3 regions of the Vreelandella sp. F11 genome follow, and region 3 is predicted to be linked to each of the others. Evidence: predicted binding sites of a transcription regulator. Region 3 holds the regulator's gene; each other region holds the start of a gene.
The links. The regulator FNR, encoded in region 3, switches genes on or off when oxygen is low (the NO sensors DNR and NnrR bind a similar motif). The targets are predictions, from matches to a motif close to TTGATNTANATCAA.
Positions count from the first base shown of each region.

Region 1: ACFIOZ_RS13330 (OmpW/AlkL family protein) is a predicted target of FNR. The motif match lies at 6,074-6,087, and genes of this name have one in related genera.
Region 2: frdA (fumarate reductase (quinol) flavoprotein subunit) is a predicted target of FNR. The motif match lies at 4,572-4,585, and genes of this name have one in related genera.

Region 1 is NZ_CP170448.1:2,907,632-2,915,207, reverse strand. Features, by position in the region: gene ACFIOZ_RS13370 (cysteine desulfurase) at 1-243, shown strand, start outside; gene sufT (putative Fe-S cluster assembly protein SufT) at 280-849, shown strand; gene ACFIOZ_RS13360 (SanA/YdcF family protein) at 868-1,590, shown strand; gene ACFIOZ_RS13355 (hypothetical protein) at 1,587-2,033, opposite strand; gene rimK (30S ribosomal protein S6--L-glutamate ligase) at 2,121-3,029, opposite strand; gene ACFIOZ_RS13345 (ATP-dependent zinc protease) at 3,072-3,512, opposite strand; gene ACFIOZ_RS13340 (DUF3549 family protein) at 3,546-4,583, opposite strand; gene ACFIOZ_RS13335 (YqcC family protein) at 4,911-5,246, shown strand; gene ACFIOZ_RS13330 (OmpW/AlkL family protein) at 5,327-5,953, opposite strand; gene ACFIOZ_RS13325 (GmrSD restriction endonuclease domain-containing protein) at 6,547-7,576, shown strand, end outside.
Region 2 is NZ_CP170448.1:4,163,820-4,171,395, forward strand. Features, by position in the region: gene menC (o-succinylbenzoate synthase) at 1-126, opposite strand, end outside; gene menB (1,4-dihydroxy-2-naphthoyl-CoA synthase) at 126-986, opposite strand; gene frdD (fumarate reductase subunit FrdD) at 1,061-1,447, opposite strand; gene ACFIOZ_RS19065 (fumarate reductase subunit C) at 1,444-1,842, opposite strand; gene ACFIOZ_RS19070 (succinate dehydrogenase/fumarate reductase iron-sulfur subunit) at 1,859-2,671, opposite strand; gene frdA (fumarate reductase (quinol) flavoprotein subunit) at 2,668-4,455, opposite strand; gene ACFIOZ_RS19080 (anion permease) at 4,740-6,209, shown strand; gene menH (2-succinyl-6-hydroxy-2,4-cyclohexadiene-1-carboxylate synthase) at 6,216-6,974, opposite strand; gene menD (2-succinyl-5-enolpyruvyl-6-hydroxy-3-cyclohexene-1-carboxylic-acid synthase) at 6,964-7,576, opposite strand, start outside.
Region 3 is NZ_CP170448.1:3,694,019-3,701,594, forward strand. Features, by position in the region: gene ACFIOZ_RS16965 (heavy metal translocating P-type ATPase) at 1-1,411, shown strand, start outside; gene ccoS (cbb3-type cytochrome oxidase assembly protein CcoS) at 1,408-1,647, shown strand; gene ACFIOZ_RS16975 (sulfite exporter TauE/SafE family protein) at 1,644-2,336, shown strand; gene hemN (oxygen-independent coproporphyrinogen III oxidase) at 2,415-3,848, shown strand; gene fnr (fumarate/nitrate reduction transcriptional regulator Fnr) at 3,931-4,677, shown strand; gene ttcA (tRNA 2-thiocytidine(32) synthetase TtcA) at 4,670-5,590, opposite strand; gene ACFIOZ_RS16995 (DNA polymerase III subunit epsilon) at 5,701-6,354, opposite strand; gene ACFIOZ_RS17000 (DUF294 nucleotidyltransferase-like domain-containing protein) at 6,360-7,576, opposite strand, start outside.

The DNA.
Region 1 (7,576 bases), 790 kb from region 3:
ACGGCGCCTAATAAAGCGGCGGTGCTCTCTTTTATCGTGGAGGGCGCTCACTCCCAGGATATCGGTCTGCTGATTGATCAGCTTGGCGTCGCTATTCGTACCGGTCACCACTGTGCCCAGCCCCTGTTGCATCATTTCGGGGTTGACGCGACGTGCCGTGCTTCATTTGCGGCGTATAATACCCTCGATGAAGTGGATCGCTTTGTGGAAGCACTCCAGCGAGTCATTGGTATGGTGCGTTAAGGTCGGTTCTTTAAGAATCGTCATTTAAGGACAGTTATGGATCTTGAGCAAGTTGCCAGCCTCGAACGTGGCCAACAGTTACCGCTCCAGCGCGATGTGGAGGCCATTGCCATTCCGTTTGGTAGCACGGAAACATTGGCCGAGGATAGCGTTGTTAGCGTTATGCAGGCGAAAGGCAGTACGGTAAGCGTCGGTTTTGAAGGGCGCCTCTACTTGATAGAGGGGCGCAACCTGGATGCCTTGGGACTTGAGTCGCTACCACGTCCTACGCTGCCCGAAACGGCTACCGAGGAAGAAATAGAGCAGTTCGTGTGGGATCAACTGCGCACCTGCTTTGACCCAGAGATCCCGGTCAATATCGTTGACCTGGGCTTGGTTTACGGCTGCCGCATTGAGCGCCTTATCAGCGGCGAGCGGCTTGTTACCATCCGCATGACGTTAACGGCGCCCGGCTGTGGGATGGGTGATGTGATCGCGGCGGATGCGCGCAATAAGATTCTTGGTGCGCCACAGATCAGCAAAGTGCACACCGAAATAGTCTTCAGCCCACCCTGGAGCCGTGACATGATGAGTGACGAGGCCAAACTTGAACTCGGCATGTTCTAATCCCGGCTGGGGAGCTGGATGCATAACGTTTTGTTAATATGGCTAAAGCGTTTATTAATGTCGCTAGGAGCACTATTGCTGCTGGCGACATTGCTGTTTATAGGTGGTAACTTTTGGGTACTCGCGACGACTGCCGCTTATATTGAGCGTCAGCCACAGCAGTGTCGCCCGGCAGAGGTGGGAATTGTCTTTGGTACCTCTCACTGGACGCGTAGAGGAGGACGAAATCCGCACTTCCATGCGCGTATGCGAACCGCTGCTACCTTAATTGAACAGTCCCAGGTCGAGCATCTGTTGCTTTCAGGGGATAATCGTACCCAGGCGTATAACGAGCCACGGGCAATGTGGCGCGAGCTGTATCGACGTGGGGTCGCGTCTGAGCAGTTGACCATGGATTTTGCGGGCTTTAGTACCTATGACACACTGGCGCGTGCCCGGGATGTCTTTCAGTTGGAGAAAGCCCTGTTGATTACCCAGAGCTGGCATCTTCCCCGCGCGGTGTATATTGGCCGTGCGCTAGGTATCGATGTTACTGGCTGCGTGGCGGATGACCCTACGGTAACAGTGGGGTGGCGTTTAAAGCTGCGCGAGTGGGCAGCGCGGGTGGCCACCCTGGGCGATCTCTATGTATGGGGGAGGGCGCCCTATTTTCTCGGTACGCCCGAGCCCATTGAGTTGCCTAGGCGGGCGCCCATCGATCTTATTCTGCCCTCGCTTAACGAGCGTTTTGCAGCCCCTTAACGGTGCGTTTTGCGCTTTTGTAGCGCATATAGCTCGCGGATAAGCTTACGGCACCCCTGCATGCACTCTTCTACCACCGGTTCGATCGGATCGGGTAGCGGGTGGGTATACAGCGAGGAGAGCGCCTGCATTAAGACACGCTCTTGCTCCAGTAGCTCATTGATGAGTACTTGGCTATCGTTGCCTACAAAGCTTTTTAGGCGGCTCCACAGCCATAAAAAGTCATCGCGCTCAACGTCTGCATCCCGGGGCAGCATTTTCAAATGCGCACGGGCAAGCTCCTGCAGCTGGCGCATCTGCTTGAGCCGCGCAGCGTAATGCGGCTTTAAAGCGTCACGCAGCGAGGGGCGCAGGCGTTCAATATTGTCTTGGAAATAATCAATGCTATCGGCCAGCGCTTCCAATACGCTGTCCATCGCCACTTGGCGATTATCGAGAAACATGAGCGTCTACCTCCTTCGGTGACGCAGATTGTGGGGGTGACAGCGACTATTTGCCACCCCCGAAGCGGATTATTTTAATATTTTGCCTTAGCCTTTAGGCTTGGGCGGCGCTTTACGGGCTGGCATGGCGTTTCTTTCTATGTGTTCAATGATCATTCCCGCAATATCCTTGCCGGTGGCGTTCTCAATGCCGAACAAACCAGGCGAAGAATTGACCTCCATAATCACCGGGCCGTGATTAGAGCGCAGCAAGTCGACGCCAGCGACACGCAGGCCCATGGCCTTGGCTGCACGGATCGCCGTTGAGCGCTCTTCAGGGGTGATGCGGATCACGCTGGCGGTACCACCGCGATGTAGGTTCGAGCGAAACTCACCGTCAGCCGCCTGACGCTTCATTGAAGCCACCACTTTATCGCCGATCACGAAGCAGCGAATATCGGCACCGCGTGCCTCTTTGATGTACTCCTGCACCATGATGTTAGCTTTCATGCCCATGAACGCTTGAATGACGGATTCAGCGGCCTGGTTGGTTTCCGCCAATACCACGCCAATCCCCTGGGTGCCTTCGAGGAGCTTGATGACCAGCGGTGCACCTTTGACCATGGTGATCAGGTCGGGAATATCATCAGGGGAGTGGGCAAAGCCGGTAATCGGCAGCCCCAGCCCTTTGCGTGACAGCAACTGCAGTGAGCGCAGCTTATCCCGTGAGCGGGTAATCGAGACGTTATCGTTGATAACGTAGGTGCCCATCATTTCAAATTGACGTAGTACCGCACAGCCATAAAAAGTCACCGACGAACCAATGCGCGGGATCACCGCATCGAAAGGCTCAATCTCTTCGCCTTTATAGTGAATCGAAGGGTGGTGCGAGGTGATGCTCATATAGCAGCGCAGGGTATCCACCACGCGGGCGGTATGGCCGCGCTGCTCTGCGGCTTCTACCAAGCGGCGGGTAGAGTACAAGTTGCGATTGCGTGACAGCAGAGCGATATGCATTTAAGAGACTCCGAGCCTAGGTTAAGGCGACTAAATAAGGGATTAAGGCTCACCGTGCAAAAATGCCGCACCGGGTGCCACCATGAGACGGCGCATGGCGCGGCGTCCTAGTAGCATGGGGTGGCGCATATTGCTGCGGTCAGTAAGGGTCAGTTCAACAGGAAAATTCAAATCGCCCATCTGCATAGGGGTACGTATGACATAACGCCACTCGCTATGACCGTTGGAGCTGGTCACTCGGCGCCGATCATGCAAGTGTAAGCTGTAGCGGTGGGCCGGTGTTTCCGGGCCGCCACTGTGGGTAATAAAACTGACCCATAGTTGACCATGTTCATCTTCGTGTGTCTCTATCTCTTCTGCATGCAGAGCAGATGTTCGTGCGCCAGTGTCAGCTTTACAGCATAGGTGAAGCCCAAGCTCAGGTAGCGTCACCATCTCACGGCGGCCAATGACCGCCTTGGCCTGATAGGGTAATTCCTTCACGGCTCACTCCTTGCAATTAAAAATGACATCGAATCAAGCGTTCCTTTGGGACATCATCAGTGCCAGGCGGCGTTGAATAGGGGTGCCAGTAGGGGCATCTCGCAGCGCCATCATGACCGGTAAGCGTAGCCTAGGAATTAACGCAATATCACGTACCACGGCGGCAAAATCGCTACGCTCATCTTCTGCTAAACGTTGCAGAAAAAGCGGCAGACGCTCTGCATCTTCCAAATAGCCCCAGCCACGACCGGCTATCGCCGCCAGAACATCAGGCCCGCAGGCCGCAGTGTCATTGAGTAAGGCCGTATACCAATCGCCCACCGCTGATGCGTCCGTATTACCCACTGCACGCAGACAGGCACACAGGGTTTCAATGTCGCCCACTTGTGCGGCGTCTTCTCCACATCGTCGCAGTGCAACAACTAACGGCTCCGGCAACGGCTGGTGCTCTAAACAGTAGCACAATGAGTGAATAACGGTGGTGGGCAGTTCAGGCAGCCGCAGTGCTAGCGATTCGGCGTCAGGTGTGTCCATACGCACGACGTAATCGGCAATCCCTTGTAACCCCAGCGCCTGCCAATCAATCGTTTGCTGGCCGCTCAAGTAGGCCTCAACCGGCTCAAAATGTTGGCTGGCCGCCAGCCCACGCTCGTGTGTGGCGCGGGCATTGAGCATCGCTTGGAAGGTGACGCTAGGTGTGAAGGCGAGGGGATTATCCTTCATTAGGTGATCCACGTCCGCTGTTTCTTTACGGCCTACTTGCGCAACGGCACGGCCTAACGTCTCCAGCAGCCGGTTTAAAAACGCATCGCGCTGGGCGGGGGCTATCATACCCTGCTCATCCAACGGCAAGGCTAAGAACCAAATGGCAGGCTCAGGCATATCGCCAAGCCGAAACACGATGGCTAGGCGTGCCTGGCTCTGCCAGGGCTCAGGCCAGGCCAATTCGCCACTCTCGAAGGCAGCGAGTGACTCCCGTGGGCAGGGGGCGACATGGCGTCCCATATGGAAAAGGGTAACCTCACCACCGCTGCGGGTAAAAAACTCATCAAGGGTTTTAATTGGTTGCATGACATCCTTCCGCTTTGCAAGCGTGCACTCTACCTTGCTGATGTGGCACTGTCAGCCGCAGTGACTGATAAACATGGTGTAAATGGCAGAGCCTTAAGGCATTAGCATTAATGACAATGCGGTTAAAAATTAATCAACTTTGCTAAAGCCCCATGAGAGCAAGCGTTGCGACACCTTTCCATAGTTTATCCACAGGCTCGTGCAGGTTTTCTGTGAGTCTATGGATAACTTCCCGCGAGTGTTGATAGGTGGCAAGGCGCCCGCTGAGTGGGGATAATAGGCAGACGATATACTTATTCATTTTACAAGGTAGTGACAAGCGACTTTATGAGTACTTATCAACCGTTGCAGACAGCGCTCTTAGAGCTTGAAGCGTCGATGAAAGCCGCCGATCTATGGCGTATGCCAACACCCGATGCAGAGGCATTTGCCAGCCAGCAGCCGTTTTGCATCGACACCATGTCGCTGCCGCAATGGATACGCTTTGTGTTTATTGCCCGCTTGAACGCCCTGATGGATGCGCGTGCCGCTATGCCCGCAAAGTGCGAGGTGGCTCCCGCCGTGGCGGCCTACTTGCAGCAGGAAAAAACACCCGCTCACCATCAACTGCTGATTGTGCGTGCGGTAGAGAAGGTCGACCAGATCGTCACTGAAAGCACTTAAAGCGGCATATCACTAAACGCACAAAGCCCACCGTGAGGCAGGCTTTGTGGATAATATCCGCTAGCGGTTTTGCAGGCGGCTTAGAAGCGGTAGCTGAGGCCTGCCATGACCACGAGAGGGTCGATCTCAACAGTACCTGCCGCCGCACCGTTAACGCTGGCATCGGTATCGATGTCGATGTACCAAGCTGCGGCGTTCAGCGCCCAGTGATCATCAATCAGTAGATCAACGCCTACCTGGCCCGCTGCACCCCAGGAGTCATCCAGGTCTAAATCACCAATCGCCAGCTCTTCATCGGAGAAGTAGGTGTAATTAATACCGGCGCCGACATAGGGCTGTACGCGCGACTGGGTGCCGCCCAGCGGGTAGTACTGTAGCGTTAAGGTCGGCGGCAGGTGCTTGGTCGAGGCGATATTATCGCCGTTCAAATGAATGTCGTGTTCAAACGGTAGTGCGGCCAGGAGTTCAACGCCGACTTTATCGTGAAAACGATAGCCCAAAGTAAACGCGAAATCGGTTTTATCCTGTACATCCACGGACAGCGCACCGTTGGCTAGCGAGCCGTTGTCACTTTTAGGGGCGACTTTGGCAACACCCACGCGGGTGAAGAAGTCACCAGCGCCGTAGGCAAATACCTGGCTGCTGGTCATCATTGCCGCAGCGGCAACAGAGGTTACAAGTAGGGTAGGCAGGGCGGCTTTACGCATGGGTTCACTCCTGGTGTTAAAACAGTCAGTTTTAAACGACTAACTAGTTGCAAAGCTGGGCGGCCATTCGATAGCCGCTTAACGATGAAGCCAGTGTAACGAGACCCAGGGAGTGGATTATTGACCCAGGGCAAGGGTTGTTAGACAAACGTTATCGTGGGATAGGGGGGGGCCAGGGAGGTCGAATTCAGGAGCGGGCTGCTGGCCATTTGACTGGCCCATTTGACTGGCCCATTTGTATGGATGTATGCGCAGCGATATGAAGTATTTTTAGTTTGCGATGCGTGTTTTTCTGGTATGCTCGGTAATAGGCATGTTTGAATGTTAATGAGTTTTTTATAAAAAAATCATTAAAAAACAACTTGATATACATGTTTTAATTTTTATTGACAATACTAAAAAATAGTCACAGATGATGATATGAGTGAGCATTTTCAAGTCAGCACTGATATGTGAGTTGAGGCTTGTAATTTGCTAATGATGTATTTTAAGTATTTGATATTGTTGTATTTAAAGAAAATCCCATCTGGAGGAATAAACTGTTAGCACGAGGCTGGAAAATACCTACTTTAACTCCTCAAAAAGGATAATGCATGGCTAAAGTAAATTTGGATGCCCTAATCCCACGAGAAGACTTTGCGGTAAATGAAGGTAATTCAACATCGCAGTTTGGGCAGACCCTGCAAATTCGGGATCTAGAAAAAGGGTCTTTTTTTTACCCAGTTCTCCGAAAGCCAGATTTCCAGAGGGAAACAGCAGATTGGGCTCCTGAACGAATTGCTAGCTTTATAGAGAGTTATATTGGTGGAGACTTGATCCCTGCAATAATTCTGTGGCAAGCAGGTTCCAACATTTTCGTGATCGACGGAGGTCACCGACTTAGTGCGTTGATTGCATGGGTTCACGATGACTACGGCGATGGTGATATTTCTAGAGTTTTTTTCGAGCAGAAAATTTCCGACGATCAGAAAGATATTGCCGAAAATACTCGGAAGTTGATTGCAAGGCGTGTTGGCTCTTATAAAGACATCCAGCATGCGGCACAGTATCCTGATCGTTCAGAAGAAGATCATGCGGAAAGAGCTAAAAAACTTGGATTTATAGCTTTACAGCTTCAGTGGGTAAAAGGGGACGCAGAGAAAGCTGAGGAATCCTTTTTTAAGATCAATCAACATGCGGCGCCCATAGATAAAACTGAGCTTCGTGTTCTTAAGTCTCGAAAGAAGCCAAATGCCATTGCTTCGCGTGCTATAATTAGAGCTGGAACTGGACATAAATATTGGTCTAAATTTTCATTTAATATACAAGCTGATATTGAGAAAATATCTAACGAAGTTAATGACCTTTTGTTTATGCCCAAGCTTCAAACGCCTATCAAAACTTTGGATCTGCCCGTGGCTGGTAAAGGTTATTCAGCCGCATCATTGCCACTTCTATTAGATTTTGTAAATCTTGTGAATGATGTGTCTGCAGAGTCCAAATTAGAAGATGACCCTGATGGGGAAAAGACAGCCCTCTTTCTCAAAGAGGTAAGGCGTCTCCTGAATAGGATTACCGGCATACATCCCTCTTCTCTTGGTCTTCACCCTGTAGTTTATTTCTACAGTGCAGCAGGTCGTTATC
Region 2 (7,576 bases), 470 kb from region 3:
CGGGGCTATCTCGCCCCACTGGCCGTTGATCGTCACGAGCAACCCTTCTCTGCTGACCAGCCGCTGGCCTTTAAACATCAACGGCTGGCGTAGCGGTAGCGAGTAGCGATAAAGCGCCAGTTGCATTATGGGTTGCGCGGATAGCGGGTGAAATCCGGGCGGCGCTTCTCGTTAAAGGCGTTGCGCCCCTCCTGGCCCTCTTCGGTCATGTAGTAGAGCATGGTGGCGTTACCCGCCAGCTCTTGAAGCCCGGCCTGTCCGTCGCAGTCAGCATTGAGTGCGGCTTTCAGGCAGCGCAGCGCCATGGGGCTATGCTGCAGCATCTCCCGACACCAGCGCACGCTCTCTTTTTCCAGCTCTTCGAGCGGCACTACGTGGTTGACCAACCCCATTTCCTGAGCTTTGGCGGCATCGTACTGGCGGCATAGAAACCAGATCTCTCGCGCCTTTTTCTGACCCACAATACGCGCCATATAGGAGGCGCCGTAGCCGCCATCAAAGGAGCCGACTTTAGGGCCGGTCTGGCCAAAAATAGCGTTATCGGCGGCGATGGTCAGGTCGCACATCATATGCAGCACGTGGCCACCGCCAATGGCGTAGCCCGCCACCATCGCGATAATCGGCTTCGGGCAGGTGCGAATATCACGCTGGAAATCCAGTACGTTAAGGTGGTGAGTGCCCTCTTCATCCTGGTAGCCACCGTAGTCGCCACGGATGCGCTGATCACCGCCGGAACAGAACGCTTTATCGCCAGCACCGGTGAGAATAATCGCGCCAACGGCGCTGTCGTGGCGGGCGCGATTAAGCGCTTGAGCCATCTCGCTCACCGTTAACGGGCGAAAGGCGTTGCGCACCTCGGGGCGGTTGATGGTGATACGCGCAATGCCATCGGCAGTGGTGTGATACAAAATATCCTGATAGCCATCGGAGCAATCCTGCCACTCTACCGGCGCATAGAGTTCTGATTCAGTAAGTCCGTTAATCATGCCACTCTCTTTTTCTTTGCCAGGTTTTTTAGTTAGTTTTCTTTATCAGGGATGGGGTGTTTACAGTGAATCGTTTAACCCAGCATACCTGTAACGACTAAGCCCAGCGCCACAATGCTTAACAGCGCAGCCCCACCGTACATCAGTTTTTTGTTAAGTGCGTCACTGCCCACGCTGATATCAAACATCCCATGGCGCAGGCGGTGGGCGGCGTGGAATAGCGGCAAACACACCACTGCGCCGACAAACAGAAAGCCAGGCACGCTAAACAGCAGCGCTGATGCCCGCTCGTAGCTCAGCGCCTCGGCAGGCAGCAAGCCCAGGGGCAGTAGAACGGCGATAAACAGAATAACGGCGGGCAGTAAAACAGCGAAACAGACGCCGCCCGCGCTGAAAAGTCCCCACCAAAGCGGTTCATCAAAAGCTTGTTTATGCTGAACATCGTGCTTGTTCATATTCATGCCCCCCTTCCCAATAGCCAGAAAAATAGCAGCGCGACCGCTACGACTCCCGCCCACTGCCCGGCGACGATGGCCTGATCAGGCAAGCTATGCCCGGCGATACGCAGCGGCATTACCCGTGGGAATAGCACAAAGAAAGTGGCGGCGTGGAACAGGCTGGCAGCCAATGCGACAAGGTTCAGCAGCAAGACAATGGGCGAGCCCATAAAGGCGATCCACCCCTGCCAGTTCTCCTCCCCTTGCAACAGAGCAACCATACCGGCGAGTAAACAGAGCGTAAAAAACACCAGCGGTAGCACCGTGGCTTCACGCAGCATATAAAGCTTGAAAAAGCGGTGTTTTAGCCACCAGTTGCGTTTCAGCGGCGGCAGGCGTTGCGATGATGATTTATTCATATTCGTTCTCCTCAGCCTACCCTTTAAACAACGCAATAAGCGTATGTTTAGCAGCCTCGACCTTGCCCTGATTTACTGCGGCGGCGGGGTCAACGTGTTTGGGACACACCTTTGAGCAGAAGCCCACAAAGGTACAGCTCCATACGCCGTCGTGGCGGTTAAGCTCGGCCATGCGCTGTTTTTTGCCGTGGTCGCGGCTGTCCAGGTTGTAACGGTGAGCCAGCGTTAATGCCGCCGGACCAAGGAACTCCGGATTAAGCCCGAATTGGGGGCAAGCGGAGTAGCAGAGACCACAATTAATGCAGTTAGCGAACTGCTTATAGCGAGCGAGCTGTTCAGGTGACTGCTGGTAGGTTTCCGGCGCTGTGGGGTCGTAGGATTTTACTGGGTTGTCATCGATCAGATAGGGCTTCACCGCCGCCAGGTGCTCAAGAAAGATCTCCATATCCACCACCAGATCCCGCTGCACCGGGAAGTGGGCCAGCGGCTCAATACGAATATCGCCCTCGTAATCGCGCAGAAAGGTTTTGCAGCCCAGCTTGGGAATGCCGTTCACCATCACCCCGCAGGAGCCACAGATCGCCATACGGCAGGACCAGCGATAACTCAGCGTGCTATCAAGCTGCTCCTTGATATGGTTGAGAGCATCCAGCAGCGAAGTGCTGTCGTCCACCGGCAGGTCATACTCCTGCCAGTACGTCTCAGTCGAGGTGTCCGGCAGGTAGCGTTTGACGCTGATGTGTTTGGTTCTGGCGTTGTTAGTACTGGTCTTATTAGTACTGGAGCTATTAGTACTCTCACGCTTGGCAGTGATCTGATCGGTACTCATGCCTTTTCTCCCTTGCCCGCATCGCCATAAGCCCGCTCCGCCGGGGCGGAGAATCGTACATCGACGTCCTGCCAGCGCAGCTCAGCATGAGCTTCGCCTCGGTAGAATACCTGGCTATGCTTGAGGTAGTTAACGTCATCGCGCTTCTGCATGCCTTCATCCAAGCGCTGGTGGGCGCCGCGGGACTCACGGCGCTCAAGCGCGCCCAAACAAGAGGCTTCGGCAATATCCAGGCCACACTCCAACTCCAAACACTCAAGTAGCTCGGTATTAAAAATCTTGCTGGTATCGTTAACGCGAACCTTGTTAAAGCGCGCACGCAGTTGGCGCATGGTATCCAGCGAATGACGCATGCCCTCTTCGGTGCGATAAATCCCGCAGCCGCTCTCCATAGCCTGCACCATGGCGTGCTTGAGTTCCACCCAGCTCTCCTCACTGCCGGTGCCATCACATAGCCGCAGCAGTTTGGCTTGCTGGCGGTCACCCTGGGCTTCCAGCAGGCGCTCATCCGCCCACTCGGTTTGCGCTGCGCGCTTACTTGCCTGCTCACCCGCCAGGCGGCCGAAGACCAACAGCTCAGTTAGCGAGTTAGAGCCCAGTCGGTTGGCGCCATGCAGGCCCACCGAGGCACACTCCCCGGCGGCGTAGAGCCCGGCAATGGAGGTTTCGCACTGAGGGTTGGTTTCAATACCGCCCATGGTGTAGTGCACCGCCGGGCGAATGGGCACTGGCTCTTTGACTGGATCGACGTTGATATAGGATTTGGCCAGCTCGCAGATAAACGGCAGGCGCTCCAGAATGTATTTTTCACCCAAGTGGCGCAGATCAAGATAGACCACGTCGCTGTCGCCAAACTTACCGGTGCGGCCCGCCTGCTGCTCCTGCCAAAAAGCCTGGGAGAGCTTGTCCCGCGGGCCCAGTTCCATGTACTTGTTCTCCGGCTTGCCAAGCGGTGTTTCCGGGCCAAGACCGTAATCCTGTAGATAGCGATAGCCATCTTTATTAAGCAGAATGCCACCTTCGCCCCGGCACGCTTCGGTAATCAAAATGCCGGAGCCAGGTAAGCCGGTGGGGTGATACTGAACAAACTCCATGTCCCGCAGCGCCACACCGTGCCGGTAGGCCATCGCCATACCGTCGCCGGTGACAATGCCCGCATTGGTGTTAAAACGGAATAAACGCCCTGCACCGCCGGTAGCCAGAATCACCGCTTTGGCACGCAGCACGGTTAACTCGCCAGTGGCGATTTGTAGCGCAATCACGCCAATCACAGCGCCTTCGTGTACCGCCAGGTCGAGCACGAAGTATTCGTCGAAACGCTCGATCTCAGGATATTTCAACGAGGTCTGGAACAGGGTGTGAAGCATATGGAAGCCGGTTTTATCAGCGGCGAACCAGGTGCGGGCGGTTTTCATACCGCCAAAGCGGCGCACCTGCACCTGTCCATCGTCCTTACGGCTCCAGGGGCAGCCCCAGCGCTCCATCTGTACCAGCTCTTGGTAAGCATGGTGAACAAAGTAGTCGACAACGCCCTGCTCAACCAGCCAGTCGCCACCCGACACCGTGTCGTCAAAATGCGCCTGGTGAGTATCCTCGGCACTGGTCACAGCAGCCGCCCCGCCTTCAGCCGCCACGGTGTGCGAGCGCATGGGGTACACCTTGGAGAGCAGCGCAATACGCTGAGGGGTGCCCTGGGTTTTGGCCTGCTCGGCAGCGCCAATAGCAGCACGTAAGCCTGCGCCACCCCCACCGACAATGACGATATCGAAATCTCGCTGCTGCATGACAATCCCTTCCATTAGCCAAGTCAAAGGTGGTACCGGCGGCACTCTTCGGTGCCCTTTCATTACTTCAACTTACCACGCCCTTGGCAGGCCCTGCTCATTAGTCCAAAGAACTATTGACGTGCGTCAAGCAAGTGGAAAATCGAGTCGGTATTGCTGTTCCCCCCACGTTGAAGCACCTACTCTTCAAGCCACTCACTGCAAGGCAGATAGCTATCCGCCAGGCAATACCAAGCAATAAAAGAAGCCCAACCAGACTCAAGAAAACTAAAGAGAGGTGCCGCATGATGACGAATGCTCAACCCTCACCGCGATGGAAACTATTAGCGCCGCTTGCAGTCGCTATCATCGTCGCGCTGATACCCACGCCCCCGGGGCTTGCCCCTCATGCGTGGTATTTTTTCGCCGTTTTCCTCGGCTGCGTAGTGGGCTTGATTCTTGAACCGCTACCGGGCGCGGTGGTGGGCCTAATCGGCGTCACCCTGGTGGCGCTGCTTTCAAGGTGGGTGCTGTTCTCTCCGGAACAACTGGCAGCTGGTGGGTTTAATGCCGCTAACCAGGCCTTTTCATGGGCGGTGTCGGGCTTTACCAACTCGACGGTATGGCTGATTTTTGGTGCCTTTATGTTTGCCTTGGGGTATGAAAAAACCGGCCTGGGTAGGCGGATATCGCTCTGGTTGGTCAAGGCAATGGGGAAGCGTACCTTGACCCTTGGCTACGCGGTGATGATTGCTGATGGCATTCTGGCCCCCTTTACGCCCTCCAATACGGCGCGCAGTGCGGGCACGATCTTCCCAGTGATTCGCAACCTGCCACCGCTTTACGATTCGCACCCCAATGACCCCAGTATGAAGCGCATGGGTAGCTTTTTGATGTGGACAGCACTTGCGTCTACCTGCGTAACTAGCTCGCTGTTTTTGACCGCCCTGGCCCCTAACTTACTGGCCATCGCGCTAACCGAAAGCGCCACTGGTATCCATATCAACTGGGGGCAGTGGTTTATGGCGGTAGCACCGGCGGGCATTCTGCTGCTTCTGTTGGTGCCGCTGTTGAGCTACTGGCTATGCGCCCCCGAAGTGAAAGCGGGCAGTGAAATTTCCGACTGGGCGGGCCAGGAGCTAACCAAACTGGGGGCACTGACCCGCCATGAAATCATGCTGGTCATGATGGTGGTCACCGCCCTGCTGCTATGGATTTTCGCAGGCGACATTATCTCTGGATCGCTGGTGGGCCTACTGGTGATCTGCGGCATGCTGTTAACCGGCATTGTGACCTGGAGCGATATTCTCGATAACCGAGCCGCCTGGAATACCTTTGTATGGTTTGCCACTCTGGTGGCGCTCGCGGGTGGTCTCAGCCAGGTGGGATTCGTTAACTGGTTTGGCGGTGTGGTCGGCGGGCAGTTAAGCCACTTCAATCCGCTGATGGCCATGGTGGCACTGGTGGTTATCTTCTACCTACTGCACTACTTCTTTGCCAGCGTAACGGCCCACGTTACCGCCCTGCTACCGGTGATTCTGGCGGCGGCATCGGGCATTGCCGGGCTGGATATGCAGATGTTTATCCTGCTGCTACTCCCCACCCTCGGCTTTATGGGTATTCTCACCCCTTACGGCACTGGGCCCAGCCCGGTTTACTACGGCAGTGGCTACCTGCCGAGCGCACTGTTCTGGCGGCTAGGAGCCATCTTCGGGCTGCTTTTCCTGGTGGTTTGGCTCGCGATCGGCCTGCCCTGGTTAATGGTGATTAGCTGATAAACATTAGCCTAGCGCGCGGTACCAGGCATTGAGCTGCTGAGCAATCATCCCCGGTTGCTCAGCATGAAGATTGTGGCCCCCCTCCAGCGTGATATGGCGCAGGCGCGGGGCCATCCTTGTTAGTTGCGTCGCCAGAGTGTGGAACTTGGTGTCCCGACGACCTGAAAAATAGCTGACCGGTAGCGAAGCACTTTCCAGCCACTGCCAAAGCAAAGGCTGATGCCCCAAGGATGTTGACCGCAGCATTTGGGCGACGGCTGGCCCTCGATTCGCTAAGCGGCGTTGAATCTGCCGAAGCCGCTGGGCCTCCGTGAGATCGACAAACACCGGCTGCTGATACCAATCGATAAGTACGTCTTCCAACGGCTCTTGCTCAAAGCGTCGCGCCCAGCGTTCATCATGAGCAATACGGCCAGGACACTCACTGGCGGGTAGCCCAGGGTGAGCGCTCTCCAGCCAAAGCGCTTCCAGCCCCGGCGGTTGGCGGCTGGCATGGTACAGCGCCAAGCGCCCTCCCAGGGAATAGCCCAGCAGGCAGTAACGGCTTACACCGTGGCTTATCAGCGTATCGCCAAGCCAGTGGTGAAACGCTTCAAAAGAGGCTACCTGCTCCTGGTGATACTGGCCGTGGCCGGGCAAATCCAGCGCGAGGCAGTTAATACCTGCCAAGCCAGCGATGACCTCACCCCAGTCCTGTCGATCGCCCAACAAACCGTGGAGCAGTATCAGGGTCGGCGCCTGCTTGTGAGGTTTACAGCTCACGCGACGCCCCTCGAACCGCTGCGCCAAGCGACTTGAGATCATCGGCGACCTGCTGGTGGGGCACGTTCACCTCGATCAACGTAACGCCCGACTCTAACGCCTGGGTATAAGCCGCTGCGAAGGCTTCCAGTGAGCTGGGCGCCGAGTAGCCAAGCCCAAACATCTTGGCGGCATACTCGAAGTTAAGCCCATGTGGCTGGCGATAATAGCGCTCCAGCAGCTCCCCCTCTTTGGGCACCGGCAGCATATGAAAAATACTGCCGCCATCATTATTGAGAATAACCACCACCAGCGGCTGAGCCGCCTGCTTTAACAGCGCGAGGCTATTGAGATCATGCAGTGCGCTGGTATCTCCCAGCACAATGGTAGTGGGTTCTGAGCATGTGCAGCTGACGCCGTAGGCCGTGGCGATTAAGCCATCGATACCGGAGGCGCCGCGATTGGCCAATACCCGCAGCGGCGTTTGGCGATGCGCTCCCAGCATATTCATTAACCGTGCAGGCAGGCTGTTGCCGATAAATAGCTGCCCTTCCGCCAGTTGCGCTAGCTGGTGACAAACACCCAGCTCTGAGAAGGCCGCGCACTGCCCTTCTACAAACTGG
Region 3 (7,576 bases):
TGAAGAGGGCGAATCGAGCCTGGATGAATCAATGCTGACCGGCGAATACCTGCCAATCACCCGCCGCGTGGGCGACCCCATTACCGGCGGTAGCCAAAACATGGAAAACCCGCTGGTGATCAGGGTAACTCACGCCGGGCGCGATGCCCGCGTGGCGGGCATTGTCGACCTTACCGACCGTGCCTTTGCCAGCCGCCCTAGGCTTGCCCAGATGGCCGCGCGTATGGCGCACCTATTTGTACTGCGCCTGCTGTTAGTGACGGCCTGCGTAACGATCGCTTGGTGGTTTATCGACCCCTCGCGGATGCTCTGGGTTCTGCTCTCGGTGCTGGTGGTAACGTGCCCCTGTGCACTGGCCCTAGCCACCCCCGCAGCCCTCACCGCAGGCCATGGACAACTGCGTAAGCGCGGCGTGTTGATCACCCGCGCCGATGCCATGGAGACGCTCTCAAACGTGACTCGGGTGATTTTCGATAAAACCGGCACCCTCACCCGCGGCGAGATGCACCTAACCCGAACCCAGCCTCTAGGCGATCTCACCGCTGAGCGCGCAAGGGCCATTGCTGCAGCTCTGGAGGCTCACTCTGAGCACCCCATCGCCCGCGCCTTTCGGCCATTCCGGGATGCCACACTGCAAGCCAAAAATATTCACAGCCACACCGGGCAAGGACTTGAAGGGCACTTAAACGGTGCTCGGTGGCGATTGGGCAAGCCCCGGTTTGCAACGGATAGCGCAACGGATAGCGCCGTGGATAATGGCATGAAAGCGCCTGCCAAAGGCCAGTGGCTGCTGCTTAGCGAAAACGGCGAACCCCGTGCCTGGTTTGGCCTGCATGATGGCGTCCGCGACGACGCTGCCGATACAATCAACGCCCTCCGGGCTCAGGGCTTAAGCGTAGAGCTGCTCTCTGGCGATACCCAGGATGCGGTGGAAAGCTTAGCCGACCAGCTCAATATCACCACCTGGCACGCAGGCGTCAGCCCCGAGGGCAAACTGGCCCGTATGAAAGCACTTCAAGCCGCTGGCGACACCGTGGTGATGATAGGCGATGGCATCAACGACGTGCCGGTGTTAGCCGGTGCCGATGTGGCGATTGCCATGAATGGTGCGACGGATTTAGCCCGCACCCGCGCCGATGCGGTGCTGCTCAGCCCTCGCCTGATGCGGATTTTTGAGGCCATCGAGATTTCCCGGGCAACGCGGCGTATCATGCGCCAGAACATGATTTGGTCAGTGTGCTATAACTTTTCAGCGCTGCCGTTGGCGGCGATGGGGCTGGTACCGCCCTGGCTAGCCGCCATTGGTATGTCGCTTAGCTCGCTGGTAGTCGTCGGTAACGCCCTGCGACTGTCACGCTGGCGCCCCCAGCCTGTACTATCGCTTGGCACTTCAACACCGGTAACCGCATGACGATTCTGTATCTGCTTATTCCGCTTTCGCTAATCCTACTCGGCCTCGCCGTCTGGGCGTTTTTCTGGGCAGTGAAGAATGATCAGTTCGACGACCTGGAAGGGCCGGCGCACCGTATTCTGTTTGATGAAGATGAGAACGACTTCAGCCCTGAACAGCGTCGTCAGCGTCAGCAGGCGAAGCGCTCTGAAACAGCAGCGAGAGAGACACCCGACGACCAAGAGCCACGGTCATGAATCCGACGGGGGTTGATCTGCCGCCGCTAATGGCGGCGTTTGTGTTTGGCTTGATGGGCGGCGCCCACTGCATTGGCATGTGCGGCGGCATCATGAGTGCGCTCACCTTTGCCGTGCCCCCCAGCATGCGCCATCCAGCGCGCATGGGGGGCCTACTGCTCAGCTACAATGCAGGCCGTATTATTAGCTATATGAGTGCAGGCGCACTGGTTGCCCTGCTAGGCACGCTATTTTCGCTGTCCGCCACGGCGCGACTGCTACTTCAGGTGTTTGCCGCGCTGATGCTGATACTGATGGCACTCTATATCGCCAACTGGTGGAAGGGGCTGCTCAAGGTCGAAGCCGTTGGCCGCCGCCTCTGGCGTTTTATCGAGCCTGTGGGACGGCGATTAATGCCGGTGGTGCATCTTCCCCAAGCCTTTGCCCTGGGGGCCATTTGGGGCTGGCTACCCTGTGGGCTAGTCTACTCCATGTTGGCCTGGAGCTTAGCGATTGCCGACCCGCTCCAGGGGGCTTTACTCATGGGCGCGTTTGGACTGGGCACCCTGCCCGCGCTGCTTGCCACCGGCCTGGCCGCGCGCCAGCTCAGCCATTTGATTCGTCACCCGGCAACGCGCAGCGTGGCGGCACTGACTATTATCGCGTTTGCCCTTTGGCAACTCTGGGCACTGACGGCACACAACCTCTAATAGCATGACATGGCTCAATCTTTACGCTTTCGTCACGGGTTAGGCTAGCGGCATTACCTCACGTCGGAGCGCCCCTTCATGCCCGTTCATGCCCCTGCGGTTTCACCTCTTGCCTCTTCTTTGGCGGCAGCGCCCGTGCCGCCGGTTTGGGATGAAGCCCTGCTGCGCCGCTACGACACTAGCGGCCCGCGCTACACTTCCTACCCTACGGCACTGTCGTTTCACGACCAGTTTACGCCTGACGACCTGACCCAGGCACTCCAGCGTAGCAATGCCAGTAAGCGTTCACTCTCGCTGTATGTTCACGTGCCCTTCTGCCGCAAGATCTGCTTCTACTGCGCGTGTAACAAAATAGCCACCAAGAACACCGCGCTGGCCGAGCCCTATATAGCCCGGCTTGACCGCGAGATGGTGCTGACTGCCCGCCACTTGGATACATCACGACCGGTGGAGCAGTTGCACTGGGGTGGCGGTACGCCGACCTTTCTCAGTCTGAATCAGATGGGCGACCTGATCGATCGCTTGGACGCCCGTTTTGGCCTTTCATCGTCGGTTGATCGCGATTACGCCATTGAGATAGATCCTCGCGAAGCGGATGTGTTTACCCTGCGTCACCTACAGTCGTTAGGCTTTAACCGTATTAGCCTGGGCGTGCAGGATTTAAGCCCGCTGGTGCAGAAAGCGATTAACCGCATTCAGCCTCGAGTACTGACCGAAACGCTGATGGAGGAGGCGCATCGCCTGGGTTTTCGCTCGCTCAATCTTGATCTTATTTATGGTTTACCGTTTCAGACAGAAAAGAGTTTTACGAATACGCTTCGCCAGGTGATTGACCTCAACCCCGCGCGTCTTTCAGTGTTTAATTATGCACACATGCCGGAGCGATTCGCCCCCCAGCGGCGTATTAATGTTGATGACTTGCCAGGGGGTGAAGAGAAGCTGGCGATTCTGCGCGCCACCATCGAGATGCTCACCGCGGCAGGCTATGTGCATATCGGCATGGATCACTTTGCCCGGCCAGACGATCGCCTCGCCATTGCCCAAAGAGAAGGTTCGCTACAGCGCAATTTTCAAGGCTACTCCAGCCATGCTCAGTGCGATTTAATCGGGCTTGGCGTTTCGGCGATTTCGCGCATTGATGACGTCTATGCGCAGAATCCTAGTGACCTGGCCAGCTACGAAACGGCGTTGGATCAGGGCCAGCTCGCCACCGTACGCGGCGTGCGGCTGAGCAACGACGACCTCATCCGCCGGGATGTGATTGAGCGGCTGATGTGCGATATGGGCATTGATCTTGCTGCGGTCAGCCAGCGCTGGAATATTGATGCCCCCCGCTATTTTGCACCCGCGCTAGAACGTTTACAGAGCGCCGAGCAAGATGGCCTAATGACCCGTAGTGGTGATCAACTTAATGCCACGCCCATGGGGCGGCTGCTGATTCGCCATTTAGCCATGGCGTTCGATGCCCATCTTTCTGGGCAAACGGGGCAGCGCTACTCTAAGATTGTTTAATCATCTTATTGCAGGCATGCTAACGCGACTATAATAAGTAAGAATTTACTAATTTTACCCTGACCCACTCAAGGAGCATCGTATGTTGGAACCCATGAGCAGCCGGCGCTCGCTACTCCACGAAGCACGTTGCCAAACCTGCAGCCTTAGCTCGCTGTGCCTGCCGCTTGCCCTTGAGCTGGACGATATGGGGCAGTTCGATGCGATTATTCGCCGCCGTGCGCCGCTGAAAAAAGGCGAGCCTCTGTTTCGCCAGGGGGACACTTTCACCAGTGTTTACGCGGTGCGTTCAGGGAGTTTGAAACAGATCACCGCCGAAGGTAACGGCAGCGAACAGCTGACAAACTTCTACCTGCCCAGTGAACTGGTGGGGCTGGATGGCATTGACGAAGAGCACTATCCCGGTAGCGTTATTGCACTGGAAACCACCACCGTATGCGAGATCCCTTTTGACCGCCTGGATCTGCTCTCGGAAGAGATCCCTGAGCTACGTGGCCAGCTGTATCGCAGCATGAGTAAAGAGTTACGCGATGATCGGCGTATGATGCGCCTGCTGTCGCGTAAAACCGCTGATCAGCGGCTGGCGAGCTTCTTGATTACTCTCTCGGATCGTTTTCGTCGCCGGGGCTACTCGCCCTACAGTTTTCGCCTCTCAATGCCCAGAGCCGATATTGGCAACTACCTGGGCTTAGCGGTGGAAACCGTCAGCCGCATTTTAAGCCGCTTTCAGCAGCAGAACGTGGTGGCGGTTTCCGGGCGAGAGGTCAACATTCTCGACATGCCGCGCTTGATTACCCTCGCTGAAGAGGAAGAGCAAACGGTTAGCTGACGTTAAAGGCCTGGATGCGCCCTGCCAGCAGTTCCGCCTGTTTGGCCTCTAAGCCTTCAAAATCAAACAGGCTGCGGTCTGCCAACTGGGAGGGTGCAATATTGGTCACCGCTTTAAACATGCTTTCCAGGCGGCCCGGAAACTTTTTGTCCCACTCCGCGAGCATCTCTTTGACTACCTGACGCTGCATATTGGGCTGGGAGCCGCAGAGGTTGCAGGGGATGATCGGGAATTCCATCAACCGCGAAAATTCAGCAATATCTGCCTCTTTGCAGTAAGCCAATGGCCGAATAACGATATTCTTTCCATCATCGGATAACAGCTTGGGCGGCATCGCTTTCAGGTTACCGCCGAAAAACATATTCAGAAACAGGGTTTCGAGGATATCTTCCCGGTGATGGCCCAGGGCAATTTTATTGGCGCCAATCTCTTCGGCAAACCCATACAGCGAGCCACGGCGCAGTCGTGAACAGAGCGCACAGGTGGTTTTGCCTTCAGGGGTTTTCTCCTTCACCACCGAGTAAGTATCGCGCTCGACAATATGGTACTCCACGCCCTGCTTCTCCAGATAGGCAGGCAGCACATGCTCGGGAAAGCCCGGCTGCTTTTGATCCAGATTGACCGCCACCAGTGAAAAATTGACCGGCGCGTTGCGCTGCAAGTTGCGCAAAATCTCCAGCATGGTGTAGCTGTCCTTTCCGCCGGAGAGGCACACCATCACGCGATCGCCTTCATTGATCATTTGGTAATCAATAATCGCATTGCCCACTTCCCGGCGCAGACGCTTTTGCAGCTTGTTAAATTCACGTTTCTGCTTGGCATCAGCCAGCTCTGGCTGGTTTTGCTCAGCGTTAGCTGGGGTGGCTACAACTGTATCAAGGTGAGCAGGATCAAAGTGATCAAGAGATTGCATGGTATAGGCACTGCCGAGGGTATGGTGAAGAGAAGAGGTGCTACACAGAAATAATTGGGGGCTATTCTAACAACACTCTTCGCCTTGACCCAACTACTCGTCGCTCCTTCCTAAGCAGCCTGTGCCATAACGCGCTGCAGGCGCATATACAGCAGTGCGCTGGCGGTGGCCTCGCCCAGTACGCTTTGCACGCCCATGGCGGGTACCTGCCAGCATGCCAACGCCTGGGTGAAGCTGCTGGGCGCTTCTACCTGGGGATGCAGTCGCCGCAGTTGGCGCTGATGCAGTCTCGCCACATCAACCTGGGCATTGGGCAGGGCAAAATTTAGCCGCTTGGTCAGTAGTGTATTCAACGCCCCAATACGCTGCTCCAACTGCCAGCCCACTATGGGTCGATTGCCGATAAATTCCACTAACGCGCTCAAGTTAGCGCTGCTTGTCGGCTGCACCTCCCCGGCCTCGCACAGCAAATGATGACGGCGCAGCGCGGCACTTTCGGGCAGTTTTGTATTGCCTAACGTCATCACAAAAGCGCGGCTGGTTCGTACCTGCTGCTGGCTCAGCGCCACCGCGGCCAAACTGATCACCGGCGATGACGACGTGGGCGTTGTCGTACAGGCGAGTGCTACCAACTCCTCGCCCATATAGGGTTGAAACAGCCAGGCATAGGGAGAATCAGCACAACGCCGACGATCACTTTCGCGGCGCAACAAGGTGCGCAATGAACCGCTAAATAGCGCTACGTGTCGATCTAACAGCCGCATTCCGCTCACGAATACTCCAAATGATAACGATGGGAAAGCCGCTGCTTAAAGTCTTTGACAATATGCATCGCTTCGCGCAGAAGATCGCGCTCCAGGGAAGAGAGGTTTTGCACGACAACGCGGTTAGCGCGACTGCCGTTTTGGGGGTTAGCTTCTTTTGTGTCCGAAGACGTTTCCAATGCGCTTAGCTGCTGTTTAAGACGCAGCTCGGAAAACAGCGCCAACGCCTCCCCCAGATCCTCAGCAAAACGACGATCCAGGCGACCATCGGCCGCTAGTGCATCCAGGCGGTCAAAGGTTGAGGTGGCTTTAATCCGCCGTTCAAGCGCCATGGTGCGCACACCGTGAACAATCGGAAAGATGCCGCCTTTCTTAATATCGATACCGTGCTGGGGCTTTTTCAGCGAGCCAAACAGCGTCAGCGGGGTCGAGAAACGCAGCGCCGTGCGGGCGAAATAGGAGAGCAGTAGTTCATCGCTCGAACAGCGTTCAAACAGCTCATCACGTACGCTTTCAAGCAGGCTTGGGTTACCCGCCACCGCGTGGGCATCGAGCATAATCGCCAGCTTCATCAGGCTGTCGCCATCCCGCTCCCTGGCCCACTTGGCAATATTGCCCTTCCACTGCGATACCGTCGCCACCCACTCAGGGTTCGACACCATAATATTGCCGGGACACGGCGGATAGCCCAGCTGAATCAGCGTATCGGTGAGCGTCTGCATATGGCTTTCAAGGTCAGGCCACTGGGCTTCATCGGCCAGGATCAAGCCGTTATCCTGATCCGTTTTGAGAATCTGCTCACCGCGCCCTTCGCTACCCATTACCATCATGCAGCTCTGCTCCTGATAACGCTCAGCAGTGGTGAACTCCCAGGCTTTACTTATGATACGGCCGTTGAGTGCAGCGAGCAGATCCATCGCAAAGCGCAGCTTAACGCCCTGGGCCATCAGCGCTTTGACCAGTTCCGGCGTACGCTGACTGGCCGCCGAAAGCGCCTCTAAACTGCTTGCTTGCTCTACCTGCAGGCTCACCACATAGCTGCGACTTGAGAAGAAGCTAAGCACATCGGTGAGCTCGACCACGCCCTTTAAGGCGTTTTGCTCCATCACGACTACACGTGCCACTTTATGGCGGGTCATTAGTACCAATACTTCAAATAAGTACTGATCCGGCGCGGCGGTCACCAAGTTGAAGTGGGCGACTTCATCCACTGCTGACGTTA